DNA from 4 places in the Mesorhizobium sp. 131-3-5 genome. Region 3 is predicted to be linked to each of the others. Evidence: riboswitches for the same ligand, from Rfam matches in the RefSeq annotation. Region 3 holds a riboswitch; each other region holds the start of a gene.
What was found. A riboswitch is a leader RNA that binds a small molecule or an ion and turns the genes downstream of it on or off. The one in region 3 is predicted to bind cobalamin.

Region 1: it holds a riboswitch for cobalamin, as region 3 does, so the genes downstream of both, JG747_RS24785 (DUF1636 family protein) here and JG747_RS01935 (aromatic ring-hydroxylating oxygenase subunit alpha) in region 3, are expected to answer to the same signal.
Region 2: it holds a riboswitch for cobalamin, as region 3 does, so the genes downstream of both, JG747_RS18150 (CbtB domain-containing protein) here and JG747_RS01935 (aromatic ring-hydroxylating oxygenase subunit alpha) in region 3, are expected to answer to the same signal.
Region 4: it holds a riboswitch for cobalamin, as region 3 does, so the genes downstream of both, bluB (5,6-dimethylbenzimidazole synthase) here and JG747_RS01935 (aromatic ring-hydroxylating oxygenase subunit alpha) in region 3, are expected to answer to the same signal.

What each region holds. Positions count from the first base shown of each region.
Region 1 is NZ_AP023254.1:5,046,661-5,049,484, forward strand. Features, by position in the region: gene JG747_RS24770 (FecCD family ABC transporter permease) at 1-166, opposite strand, end outside; partial or broken gene JG747_RS24775 (ABC transporter substrate-binding protein) at 166-612, opposite strand; gene JG747_RS24785 (DUF1636 family protein) at 714-1,112, opposite strand; cobalamin riboswitch at 1,204-1,409, opposite strand; gene JG747_RS24790 (class I SAM-dependent methyltransferase) at 1,621-2,235, opposite strand; gene JG747_RS24795 (DMT family transporter) at 2,556-2,824, shown strand, end outside.
Region 2 is NZ_AP023254.1:3,714,076-3,716,899, reverse strand. Features, by position in the region: gene cobU (bifunctional adenosylcobinamide kinase/adenosylcobinamide-phosphate guanylyltransferase) at 1-196, opposite strand, end outside; gene JG747_RS18155 (CbtA family protein) at 189-995, opposite strand; gene JG747_RS18150 (CbtB domain-containing protein) at 1,011-1,190, opposite strand; cobalamin riboswitch at 1,224-1,421, opposite strand; gene JG747_RS37560 (aromatic ring-hydroxylating oxygenase subunit alpha) at 1,553-2,275, shown strand; gene JG747_RS37555 (SRPBCC family protein) at 2,223-2,714, shown strand; gene JG747_RS18140 (MFS transporter) at 2,718-2,824, opposite strand, start outside.
Region 3 is NZ_AP023254.1:424,733-427,556, forward strand. Features, by position in the region: gene JG747_RS01925 (DUF680 domain-containing protein) at 66-269, opposite strand; gene JG747_RS01930 (DUF680 domain-containing protein) at 342-539, opposite strand; cobalamin riboswitch at 1,036-1,236, shown strand; gene JG747_RS01935 (aromatic ring-hydroxylating oxygenase subunit alpha) at 1,351-2,598, shown strand; gene JG747_RS01940 (hybrid-cluster NAD(P)-dependent oxidoreductase) at 2,619-2,824, shown strand, end outside.
Region 4 is NZ_AP023254.1:5,530,097-5,532,920, forward strand. Features, by position in the region: gene JG747_RS27180 (exodeoxyribonuclease VII small subunit) at 19-270, opposite strand; gene JG747_RS27185 (histone deacetylase family protein) at 274-1,200, opposite strand; cobalamin riboswitch at 1,322-1,501, shown strand; partial or broken gene bluB (5,6-dimethylbenzimidazole synthase) at 1,675-2,181, shown strand; gene JG747_RS27195 (hypothetical protein) at 2,349-2,824, opposite strand, start outside.

The sequences.
Region 1 (2,824 bases), 2.0 Mb from region 3:
CATGGCCAAGCGAGGCGATGACGTCGGTCAGCGGGATCAGTGTCGAACCATAGGCGATCGACAGCAGCACGAGGGCGACGACCGCTACCGTGCCCGCCACTATCGCCAGCGCGAACGCCTTGTGCCCTGAAAGCGCTCCGGATTTATGCCCAGGGGCAAGAAGCATCAGAACGCTTCCGGATGCATCGCCTTGGCGATCTTGCCGATCGCCTCGATGTTTGCCGGGCCGGGCGTCAGTTCGGCATAGCGGAGCGCCACGAAGCGCTCGTTCTTGACCGCGTCCGTCTCCTTCATCGCCGGGTGCGCCTTGAGGAAGTCGAGCAGTTTCTTGTAGCCGCCGCCATCCTGGTAATCGAGCAGGATGAGGAATTGCGGATTGCGCGACGCCACGGTTTCCCAATCCGTGTTGCCCCAGCTGGTGTCCATGTCGGCCATGATGTTGTCGCCGCCCGCCGCCGTGATCATGGCGCTCGGAATGGCGAATTTTCCGGCGGTGAACGGCTTGTCCTCACCTGAATCATAAAGGAACACCCGCGTCCCCTTTGCGCCGCCGACCTTGGCAGTGATATCAGCGAGCTGCGCCTTCCAGCCGGCAACAAGTTTTTTGGCTTCGGCAAGGCGATCGCCTGTGGCCACCGACAGGCTGACGGCGTGGACCAGGTCGCGGCCATTCGCCGTCGCGCAGAGTTCGCGGGCTTCGAGAAGCGGCGTTGTCATCGGCTGTTGCCCTCAAACTTGGCCGGTCCGGGAATACGAGCCAGCGTCTTGCCCGCCAGCCGCGGCGGACGCTGTCCGGAATTGCACCAGCCGTCGGCGAGCGAGGCGTAAAGCCTGGCAAATCGCACGAGATCGCCGGCGTCGGCCTCGGCGTCGATGGAGCCGAAGAGATAGGAAGCCTTGCCTGGCGCCTGGAAGGCCACGGTCAGCGGCCGCGCACAGCCCGCCATGCATTCGACGCCTTCGATCGTGAAGCCATGCGCCACAGTGGGTTCCTGGCAGGCCGCGAGCCGGGAGCGCAGATCGGCACACAGGCTTTCGCCCGACCTGATGCCGGTCGGGATGTCACGGCAAAGCGTGCACACGATGATGCGATGATCGATGGCGCCGTCCAACTTTCCGTCACTTTCCAAAACTAGCGACGGAAGGATGCTGGCGAGCCGGACGACAAGACCGACGTCCACGTCTCCTCCCGGCACACCCCGTCCGGTCAACTCGGTGATGGCAGGTCTCCTGGCTCGCGGGTCTCAGCGCAATCCTGCCTTCCCAGCCTTGCCGGCCAGTGGCACGTCGGATCTTGCTCACCGCTTACAGTTGCGGGGGCAGCCACGGTCTCGACCTCTGCGGGTCTCACCGTGTTCCCTTTTCACCCCTTGCCTTTCGGCGCGGGGACCATCACGCACCCACCGTAGATTTCCATCGATCGCATCGCAATGGGTTTTTTGCGATGTCGCTGCGCTTCGTAGAATATGTAATAACATTACGTTGAAGCGATATTTCTCGACGATGTCAACCCCTGTCCTCGCGCAATAAATCTTCGGCGGTACCTCGGTTTTCAGCCGCCCGAGCGGTCACCAGGCAGGAGGCATGACACCTGGCCGCGGTCGCCGAGGGAAACCGGCGCTACAGCTTTCTAAAAAAGCCTGACAGAATATTTGGACCCGCTTCGCCTGGCCGCAGTCTGATCCCGTCTTCAAAGCAATTCAGCGTCACGCATTCGAAGCCGTAGTGCGCGAGAAGCGCCACCAGCGAGTCACGGTCGAAATGGTGCAGGTGCTCGTTGGGCAGACGCATGCGCCACGTCCGGAACCATGCATCGCCATCGGCGCCGAGTTCACGCCAGCGGCAGTAAGGGACGGCGATGGCCAGGTGGCGGGTCTGAAGGCGGGCGAGGAAACCCAGATCCGGAATGTGCTCGAGCACGTCGAACATGGCGACGAGATCCCACGAGCCGGCGAGCGCCTCGTCCCAATCGACAAAGCGGACGCCCTCGGGCAGCGGAAATTTGGTGATGTCGCAGCCGGCACAGTCGGCAACCCCGGTAATCTTGGCGGCCTCAATGAAGGTGCCGGTGCCATAGCCAATCTCCAACACGGACCGCGGTATCTCACCGGTGATCCCCAGCACCCAGCCAAGCCGCTGATAGCCGAGCTTGATGGTCCGGTCGCTCAGATCCTCGTAATAGGAAATGTATTGCTTGTCGTATGTGATCGGCGTGGCGTCGATCTGGTGGATCACGCCGAAGCGGTCGAGGTTGTAGTTGTCTAGCATTCGCGGCGCCCCCGGGATTTCGAATGCTTATATGGCGGAGTTGAACGCAAGGTAAGCGGTTGGGGCGGGATGCCAAATCCTGGCAGGAGCGCGACCAGAACTAAATGTCACATTTGGGTCGACTGCCAACCGCCACTGCCAGGCTATGCAACGCGAAAAGCTGACACGCGACCTCCCGATACCAAAGTAAAAGCGTACGCGACCTCACCCTTCAAAACGGATGCACGACCCAACGACGCAGGCTATGTTACCCCGTCGGCAGACGTCATCGAAGGGGAGGACATGACATGCAGGCAATGCCGATAGCGCATCAAGCCGCGCAACCCGCGGTCGGGCCCATATCCTCCTTGACCGGCTATCCGGCCGCCATCCTGTGCTGGCTGCTTTCGGCTGGTGTCTATATCGCGGCCAAATGGGTGGCGCCTGAAATGCCGCCCTGGGGCCTCTGCTTTTGGCGGCTGACGCTTGCCTGCGCCATCCTACTGCCGATTGTGCACCGTCATCACGACGCCATGATTGGGCTTTTGCGAACTCGCGCCTTGGAGGTCGTCGCCGT
Region 2 (2,824 bases), 3.3 Mb from region 3:
CGTCGATGGTCGTCCAGCCTTCGCCGCGCCGCGAGCGGTGCAGCGCGATGCGCTCGCGCATTTCGTCGTCATAGCCTTGCGCGGTGGCAATATAGGTCCACGGTGACGGCAACGCCGTCGCCAGGATTTCGGCATGCGCGCTCTTGCCGGAGCGCGCACCGCCGATGATGAAGGTCAGCTTGTTGCGATCAGGCAAAGCTGTCGCGCAGGCTGGTCGCCGTGCCAGTGAAGCGTCCGCGCACCACGCCGACGACGGCGCCGAGGACCAGCCAGAACACCAGATTGGTCAGCGTCACCGCCACCACGAACTGGTGGTGCAGGCCCTCCGGGATCGGCGTCTCGAAGCTGTCGGGCTGCGGCGCGCCGACAATGTGCGGAGCAACGATCAGCGCCACGGCAAGGATGGCCAGCGGTAGCGACTTGCGGAATGCGATCAGGCCGAGCCCGATGGCGGTCGCGATCACGGTTGCCACCCACCAGATCTGGCGCTGCGTCAGGTCGGCGGCCGGCATGGCCGGCAGTTCCGGAGGCAGGCCGAGACCAGGCGCCAGTGTGAAGATGGCAAAGCCGGCCAGACCCCAGAACACCCCCTGGCGCCAATTGCCGATGCCGCCGGCGAATTCCGAAACCGCGACCAAGATCAGCGCGAAGCCGATGCCGGTGACGACATTGGACACCACGTTGAAGGCAAAGCGCTCGAAGCCGCCGGCCGGTGCCCAGCCTTCGTCTTCGGCCGGAGCGGCGGCTGCGGCCGGTGCCGGGGTCGCGGCGCTCATCGAATTTGCCGCCGGTGCGGCCGAACTCATCGCGTTGCCACTGGCGGCCCCAGTCGGCGCCGCGGCATGGTCATGGCTATAGCCGCCTTCGGCCTGTTCGTAGACTTCCGCCTTGAGGATCAGCGGTACGGTGGCATAGGCCTGCATGCAGGCAAGAACGACGCCGGCCACGAGCCCTGCGATCGCCGCGATGAACACGACGTTGCGAAACAGATTCATGATGTCAGATCCTCGTCAGTGGCAGGGAAACGCCATCGAATGCCGGTTGTCATGACCGGCATTGTGGACCGCTTCGATATGCGAGAAGCCGACAAAGCCGATGATGAAGGTGCCGAGCAGTGCGGCGAGCGCCAGCTGCATGAAGCGCGACTGCGAGGAGACGGAGGCGCCGAGGGAGACGGAAGCGGTATTCATATCTTGTCCTTTCACCCTCCACCCGAGGGCCTGTCAGTTTTGCCGTCGTCGGCAGGTCTCCTGGCTCACGGATCAGCGCCCTTCCCCACCTTCCCGAAGACGAACCTTCAGTGGCATATGGAGAGGACTACCGCACACAGTTGCGGGGGCAGCCACGGCATTGGGCAAGAATTTCGCCCGCACCGCATTCCCTCTTGGCTCCAAAACGGAACCGACGACTGCATGACTATAGGGAAAATCGCGACACGCGGCAAACCAAATTCCGCCGGCAAACAGCGCGATTGCGCCATGCCGTTTCCAGGCACGAGAATTGACAATTCTTCCTGCCGGGTGTCGGCTGGCCGCTTCACAGGAAGCCAGCCATGCAGCCCACTGCCAGCGAGCGCGCCCCTTACAATGGCCTGACCCAGGCCGAACCGACCCTGCCCTCATCGGCCTATTGGGATGGTGAGAACTACCAGCGCGACCTCGATGCCATTTGGTACAAGAACTGGCTGCTCATCTGCCGCGAGGCCGATCTGGCCCAGCCGCTGGCCTTCCGCCGATTCCGCATCGGCACGCAGGACATCGTCGTGCTGCGCGACGACACCGGCGAGCTGCGCGCCTTCCACAACACCTGCCGCCACCGCGGCTCGCAGCTTTGCCAGGAGAGCGAGGGCCGGCTGAAGGCGCGACTGATCACTTGCCCCTACCACGCCTGGTCCTATTCGCTGCGCGGCGACCTCGTGCGCGTGCCGTCGAAATCCTTGCCCGATGGCTTCGACAAGGCCGACCATCCGCTCTACCGCGTCGCGCTCTCGGTGTGGCGCGGTTTCGTGTTCATCAATCTGCAGGAGGATGCGGCGGGCTCAGCGCAGGCATCCTTCGACCCGGCCTCCGGCAATCTCGGCAACTGGCCGCTGGAAACGCTGGTATCAGGCCATGTGCTGCGCAAGGTAATGCATTGCAACTGGAAGATCTTTTGGGAAAACTTCAACGAGTGCCTGCACTGCCCGGGCGTCCACAAGGACCTCTCGCGGCTGGTGCCGATCTATGGCCGCGGCCAGGCACGACGATCCCGAATGGATGCGCCATGCCGACAATGACGCACCGGAATTTTCCGGCGGCCTGCGCGCCGGCGCCGAGACCTGGTCGCGCGACGGCCAGGCGCACGGGCCGGTCTTCTCCGGATTGACGCCAGCCGAACGCGCCGCCGGCCAGACCTACGCCACCAGCCTGCCCTCGATGTTCATCGTCGGTCATGTCGACTATGTCAGGACCGTGCGCCTGGTGCCGCTCGGCCCGGAAGAGACCGAACTTGTCGCCGAGTGGCTGTTCGCGCCCGAGGCGCTGGCCGCGACCGATATCGACAACATCGTCGCCTTCGGCACACAGGTGCTGGAAGAGGACGCCGCCATCTGCGAGGTCAACCAGAGGGGCCTGCGCTCGATGCGCCACCAGGCCGGCGTGCTCATGCCCGAGGAGTATGAACTGCACCGCTTCCACAACTGGGTGCGCGAGCAGCATGCGGCACTTTCGCCGTGATCCTCACAGAGACTTCGGCAGGTAACGCCAGGTCACGAACCCGCAAACCGCCGCCAGCAGGCCGAGCGTGACGAACACCGAGCCCAGTCCGAAGAAGGCCAGCACCACCG
Region 3 (2,824 bases):
TAGTCTCCTGAATTTCTGGATTTCACGGGAATGGCCGGCATCGCCGCCATTTCCGTGAACCGGCATTACTTGCCGAAGAGGTTGCGGTCAGCGCCCTGCTGAGCAGGCACCTGGGTGGCCGGAGCCGACTTGTCGACCGAAGCCGTGTAGGAATGGTCGACCGCAGCGGCCGGCTGGTTGGCACCGTTGGAACCGTAGTTATCGCTGCCAGCGAAGGCACTGCCGGAAATGGCCAGGACGGCGGCGGCAGCAAGGATGAGCTTGTTCATGTTAGTCTCCTGAGTTTCTCAAGATCGGCCAGAGCGGCGGGCGGAAAGCCCGCCATTAGCCGGGACCCGTTGTTAGTTATTGCCGAAGAGGTTGTGATCTGCGCCCTGGGCAGGCGTCTGAGCAGCCGGTTCCGACTTCTTGGTCGAAGCGGTGTACGAGCTGTCGACAGTCGTGGCTGCGGCGGCATTCGAACCGTAGTGGTCGCTACCAGCGAAGGCGCTGCCGGAAATGGCCAGAAGGGCGGCGGCAGTGAGAACAATCTTTTTCATTTTTAGTACTCCAGTATTTTTTCCGTCCGTCTAGCGGCGTGTCTTGGGATTGAAATCGCGTCGTTCGGACAGCCCCGATGTGGGAAAGCCAGATCGCCGTTTCCAATCACGAAGTTGTTCCGTGTGGACCAAGAATCCACCACTTGAAATTGTGCCAGAGGTTTCCTCGCCATAAATTTTTCTTCTTGATATCAATCACTTAATAAAAGCCAGCCGCAAGATCACAGACTGTATCGGAGGTCCAGTGTTCACACCGTCCTGCACGCACCGTCAACAGAAACGAACCGTTCGGTTCGATTTTAGAATCCGCTAATAGTCACTTTTCGAAACCGTTAACCTTTTTTGCCCCTGTTCCGGGTCGATTTTGACAGCCAGGTACAGCTATCGGCGAAGACGATTTTCGTGACCGCTGTCCGCGCCCAGATCGTTGCGCATGCGTGTCGCGCCGCATGGATGCGATGTCGCTTTCATGCCGATGTCGCAAACGCCGTCGTGATTAGATCATGTCATCTCAGGTGCCGCTTCGTGACGACGGGGTGGAGAATTGGGAAGCCGGTCAAAATCCGGCGCTGCCCCCGCAACGGTGGTGGAGTTCAAGTCGCAACGGGAGACCACTGGGCGAAAGCCTGGGAAGGTGTCGCGACCGTCCGCAAGGACACTCCAGAGCCCGGAAACCAGCCCGAGATTTTTGAGCTCGACTGATCGCGGTGGGCGGTCAAGAGGCGGATGGCGCGCGCCCGGCTTTCGCCGGCCTGCGTCTCATCCTTCCTCAATCACCACCAGTTCAGTCCTTGACGTATGAGGACAGGACATGGAAGCGCGCAACGATATGCTGAGGCTCTTGAACAGCCGCAGAGAGGGCTTCTCGCTCGAGCAGCCCTTCTATACCGATCCCGATTTCTTCAAGCTCGACATGGAGCTGATCTGGTATCGCGACTGGCTGTTCGTCGGCCATGATTGCGAACTGCCCAAGCCCGGCAGCTTCATCACCGTGCAGATCGGCGACTATCCGGTCGTGCTGGTGCGCGATCAGCAGGGCAAGATCAACGCTTTCCACAATTCCTGCCGCCACCGCGGTAGCCGCGTCTGCAACACCGACAAGGGCATGGCCGCCAAGCTGGTCTGCCCCTATCACCAATGGACCTATGAGCTGGACGGAAGGCTGCTGTTTGCCCGCCAGATGGCCGACGGTTTCGACAAGAGCCAGTTCGGCCTGAAGCCGGTCGCCTGCGAAAGCGTGGCCGGCTATATCTTCATCTGCCTGGCCAAGGAACCCGCCGACTTCTCGCCGATGCGGGCGATGATCGAACCCTATCTCAAGCCGCACCGGCTCAGCGAAGCCAAGATCGCCTTCGAGAGCACGATCGTCGAGAAGGGCAACTGGAAGCTCGTCTGGGAAAACAACCGCGAGTGCTACCACTGCGCCGGCAATCACCCGGAGCTGTGCAAAACCTTCCCGGAAGCCCCGACGGTGACCGGCGTGCAAGGCGCCGACAGCGATCCGGAGATGCTGGCACACTGGGCCAAATGCGAAGCGGCCGGCCTGCCGAGCAAGTTCCGCATCGATCCGGCCGGGCAATACCGCGCCACCCGCGCGCCGCTGCTGCGCGATGCGGTCAGCTACACGATGACCGGCAAGCGGGCGGTGAAGAAGAACCTGTCCGACAGCGTCTCCGACGACCGCATCGGTTCCTTGCTGCTCTATCACTATCCGACGACGTGGAACCACATTCTGGGCGACCACGCCGTCACCTTCCGCGTGCTGCCGATCAGCGCCACGGAAACCGCGGTGACGACCAAATGGCTGATTCACAAGGATGCGGTCGAGGGTGTCGACTACGATCTTGCCGAACTCACCCATGTCTGGACCGAGACCAACGACCAGGATCGCCGCATCGTCGAGGAAAACGCCTTCGGCATCCAGTCGCCGGCCTATGAACCCGGCCCCTATTCGGAGCTGCATGAGGGCGGCGTGATCCAGTTTGTCGACTGGTACGCCCGCTTCATCGGTCCGCGCCTTGCCGACGATGGCCGGCCGGCCCTGCGCAGTGTCGCCTGAGGGGTTTGGGGATGAACGCGATGACGGATCTTGGCCTCTATCGCCATCTCGACCAGATGGCGCCCTGGAACGACAGGCTGCAGGTGCTGGAAGTGATCGGCGTCAGCGACGAGGCGCCTGACGTCAAGACCTTCACCTTCCGCTCCGACAACCAGACCTGGTTCCGCTACAAGCCGGGCCAGTTCGTGACGCTGGAACTGCCGACGCCGGACGGCCCGCTGATGCG
Region 4 (2,824 bases), 1.6 Mb from region 3:
GTAAGGCTACTCCGCGCCTCAATCCGCGTCGAGCGGCTCGGTTCCGACCGGCTTGCCGTCGCGCGACAGCCTGATCTTCTCGACCTTGTCTTCGGCGGCCTTCAGCAGCCGGTCGCAATGCGCCTTCAGCGCCTCGCCGCGCTCGTAGATCTTGATCGACTGGTCGAGCGGCACGTCGCCACGCTCCAGATCATCGACGATCTTCTCCAACGCGTCGAGTGCCTGTTCGAAGCTCATCGCCTTGACGTCTTCGTTGGTTTCACCAGCCATCATTCATCCTTTCATCAGTCGCCCGACATGGGCGGCGACCGAAAATGCCAGTCCCTGCAGATCGTAGCCGCCCTCGAGCAGGCTGACGAGCCGGTTGCCGCTGTGGCGCGCGGCGCGCTGCATCAGCTGGCCGGTCGCCCAGTCGAAATCGTCCTCGGTCAGATTGATCTCGGCCAGCGGATCGCGGTGATGCGCGTCGAAACCGGCCGAAATGATGATCAGATCGGGCGCGAAATTGTCGAGCGACGGCAGCACCCGCGACAGGAAGGCATCGCGAAACACCTCACTGCCGGTCTGCGGCGCCAAGGGTGCATTGACGATGTTGCCGGCGCCGGTCTCGGTCTTCGCGCCAGTGCCGGGATAAAGCGGCATCTGGTGCGTCGAGCAATAGAGAACCGAGGGATCGTCCCAGAAAATATCCTGCGTGCCGTTGCCGTGATGGACATCCCAGTCGACGACGGCGACACGCTCGGCGCCATGCTTCTTCTGCGCATAGCGCGCCGCAATCGCCGCCGTGTTGAAGAAGCAGAAGCCCATTGCGGTGGTCTTTTCGGCATGGTGGCCGGGCGGCCTTGCGGCGACGAAGACGTTGTCGGCGCGGCCTGCAAAGACGTCGTCAACAGCGGCGTTGGCCGCGCCGATCGCGGCGATCACCGCCTGCCAGCTCTTCGGGCTGGCGGTGGTGTCGGCATCGATGCGGGCAATACCCTCTTCGGGAATGGCGGCACGCACACGGGCGACGAAATCGGCGGGATGGGCGTAGAGGATGGTGGCCTCGTCGCCCTCCGGCGCTTTGACACGATCGAGCGCGGCAAAAGCCTCGTCGTCGAGCACGCGCTCGATGGCGCGCAGGCGGTCCGGCCGCTCGGGGTGACCGGGCGGTGTGATGTGTTCGAGGAAGATCGGATGCGTGTAGAGACGGGTTGTCATGCTCCCTATCTAGTGCCCCGGCGCCGCGATGGCCATGCATTGCAGCTTGATGGCTGGGGAAAATCGCGCCTGCGTCCATTGGCGTCGCTGCGGGGATTGGCGCGGCCGAGCCTTCGGCGTAAGGTCGCCGCTACTGCCTGGTGCCCGTCGCAAGCGGGAGAATCGGGAACACGGTTGAATTCCGTGGCGTGCCCAACGCTGTGAGGGGGACCGCGCCGGTAAATGCCACTGTCGATGACGGGAAGGCACCGGACGCGGGTTGATCCCAAGCCAGAAGACCGGCCTGGCAGGCATCGTCATCCGCATGGTCAGGCGGACGGCATCAGAGCGACGTGCGTCCGCTTGGATGCACAAAGTGCGCTCTGACGGTGTGGAGCTATTGCAATCGCAAGGGGACGAGCGATGCCGGAACACATGACCGCTGCTATGGGTGATGGATTTGACCAGATGGCGCGCGACGCGGTTTACCGCGCCATGTTCACGCGGCGCGACGTGCGCAGCCATTTCCTGCCCACCGGGCTCGACGACGCGGTGCTGGCGCGGCTTCTGCTTGCCGCCCACCATGCACCGTCGGTCGGCTTCATGCAGCCGTGGAATTTCATCGTCATCCGCGACGCCGCGCGACGGGCTGATGTGCGCGACCTGTTCCTGGCCGCGCGCGAGCAGGAATTGCCTGAAATCGAAGTGGAAAGACAGGCGCTCTACCGCAAGCTCAAGCTTGAAGGCATCTGCGAAAGCGCCCTCAACATCTGCATCACCTGCGACCGCGAGCGCTCAAAAAACTCGCCGCTGGGACGTTGGCACAATCCGGAGATGGATCTCTACAGCACGGTCTGCGCGGTGCAGAATTTCTGGCTGGCCGCGCGTGCCGAAGGCGTCGGCGTCGGCTGGGTCAGCATCATCGAGCCGCAAGCGTTGAAGAGCCTGCTGTCCATTCCCGAGCACGTGACGCCGATCGCATATCTCTGCGTCGGCCGGGTTTCCGAGTTCGCATCCAAACCGGACCTGGAAACGCATGGCTGGGGCCGGCGGCTGCCGCTGCCCGATCTGATCATGAGCGAGACTTTTTGCGGGCAAGGAGAGACGCCACTCAAGTCAGCGGTGGCGCACCTCAACACGGTTGCTGCTGCGCAGGCGAATCCCGCCGATCAGTGCGTCGCGCCGGCCGTGCCCCAGCGCGAGCCGCCAAAGGAGGCCAGCGCCTTGTCCTTCAACTCTCGGAACTTCGACGACGCCTCGGCCAGCCGGGCATCCCAGGCCGGATCAGGCACCTGGCCGGCGATGGTCTTGAAATAGACCTGCATCAGGCAGGCGATGGCGAAGGGCTCGATGAAGGCCGCCTTGAAGGCCCAGGCAAAGACGATGGCGAGCACGAAAGCCCAGCCGGCGAGTTGCCCTGGCATGAGGAAAAGAATGGCGGCGGCCGGGGCCAGCATCAGCAGGAAGATGACGAAGGAGACACCCCACATGATGACCGCCAGCCAGACGGCGTTCTTGATCATGGTCTTGCCGTTCTGGGCGTAGAGCACCACGCCTTGCCGAGCGGTTTCGAACGGTGAGGACGAATTGATGCGGATGTTGTAGCCGAGGATGATCTCGTCGACATAGGTGAGTGACAGGCGGA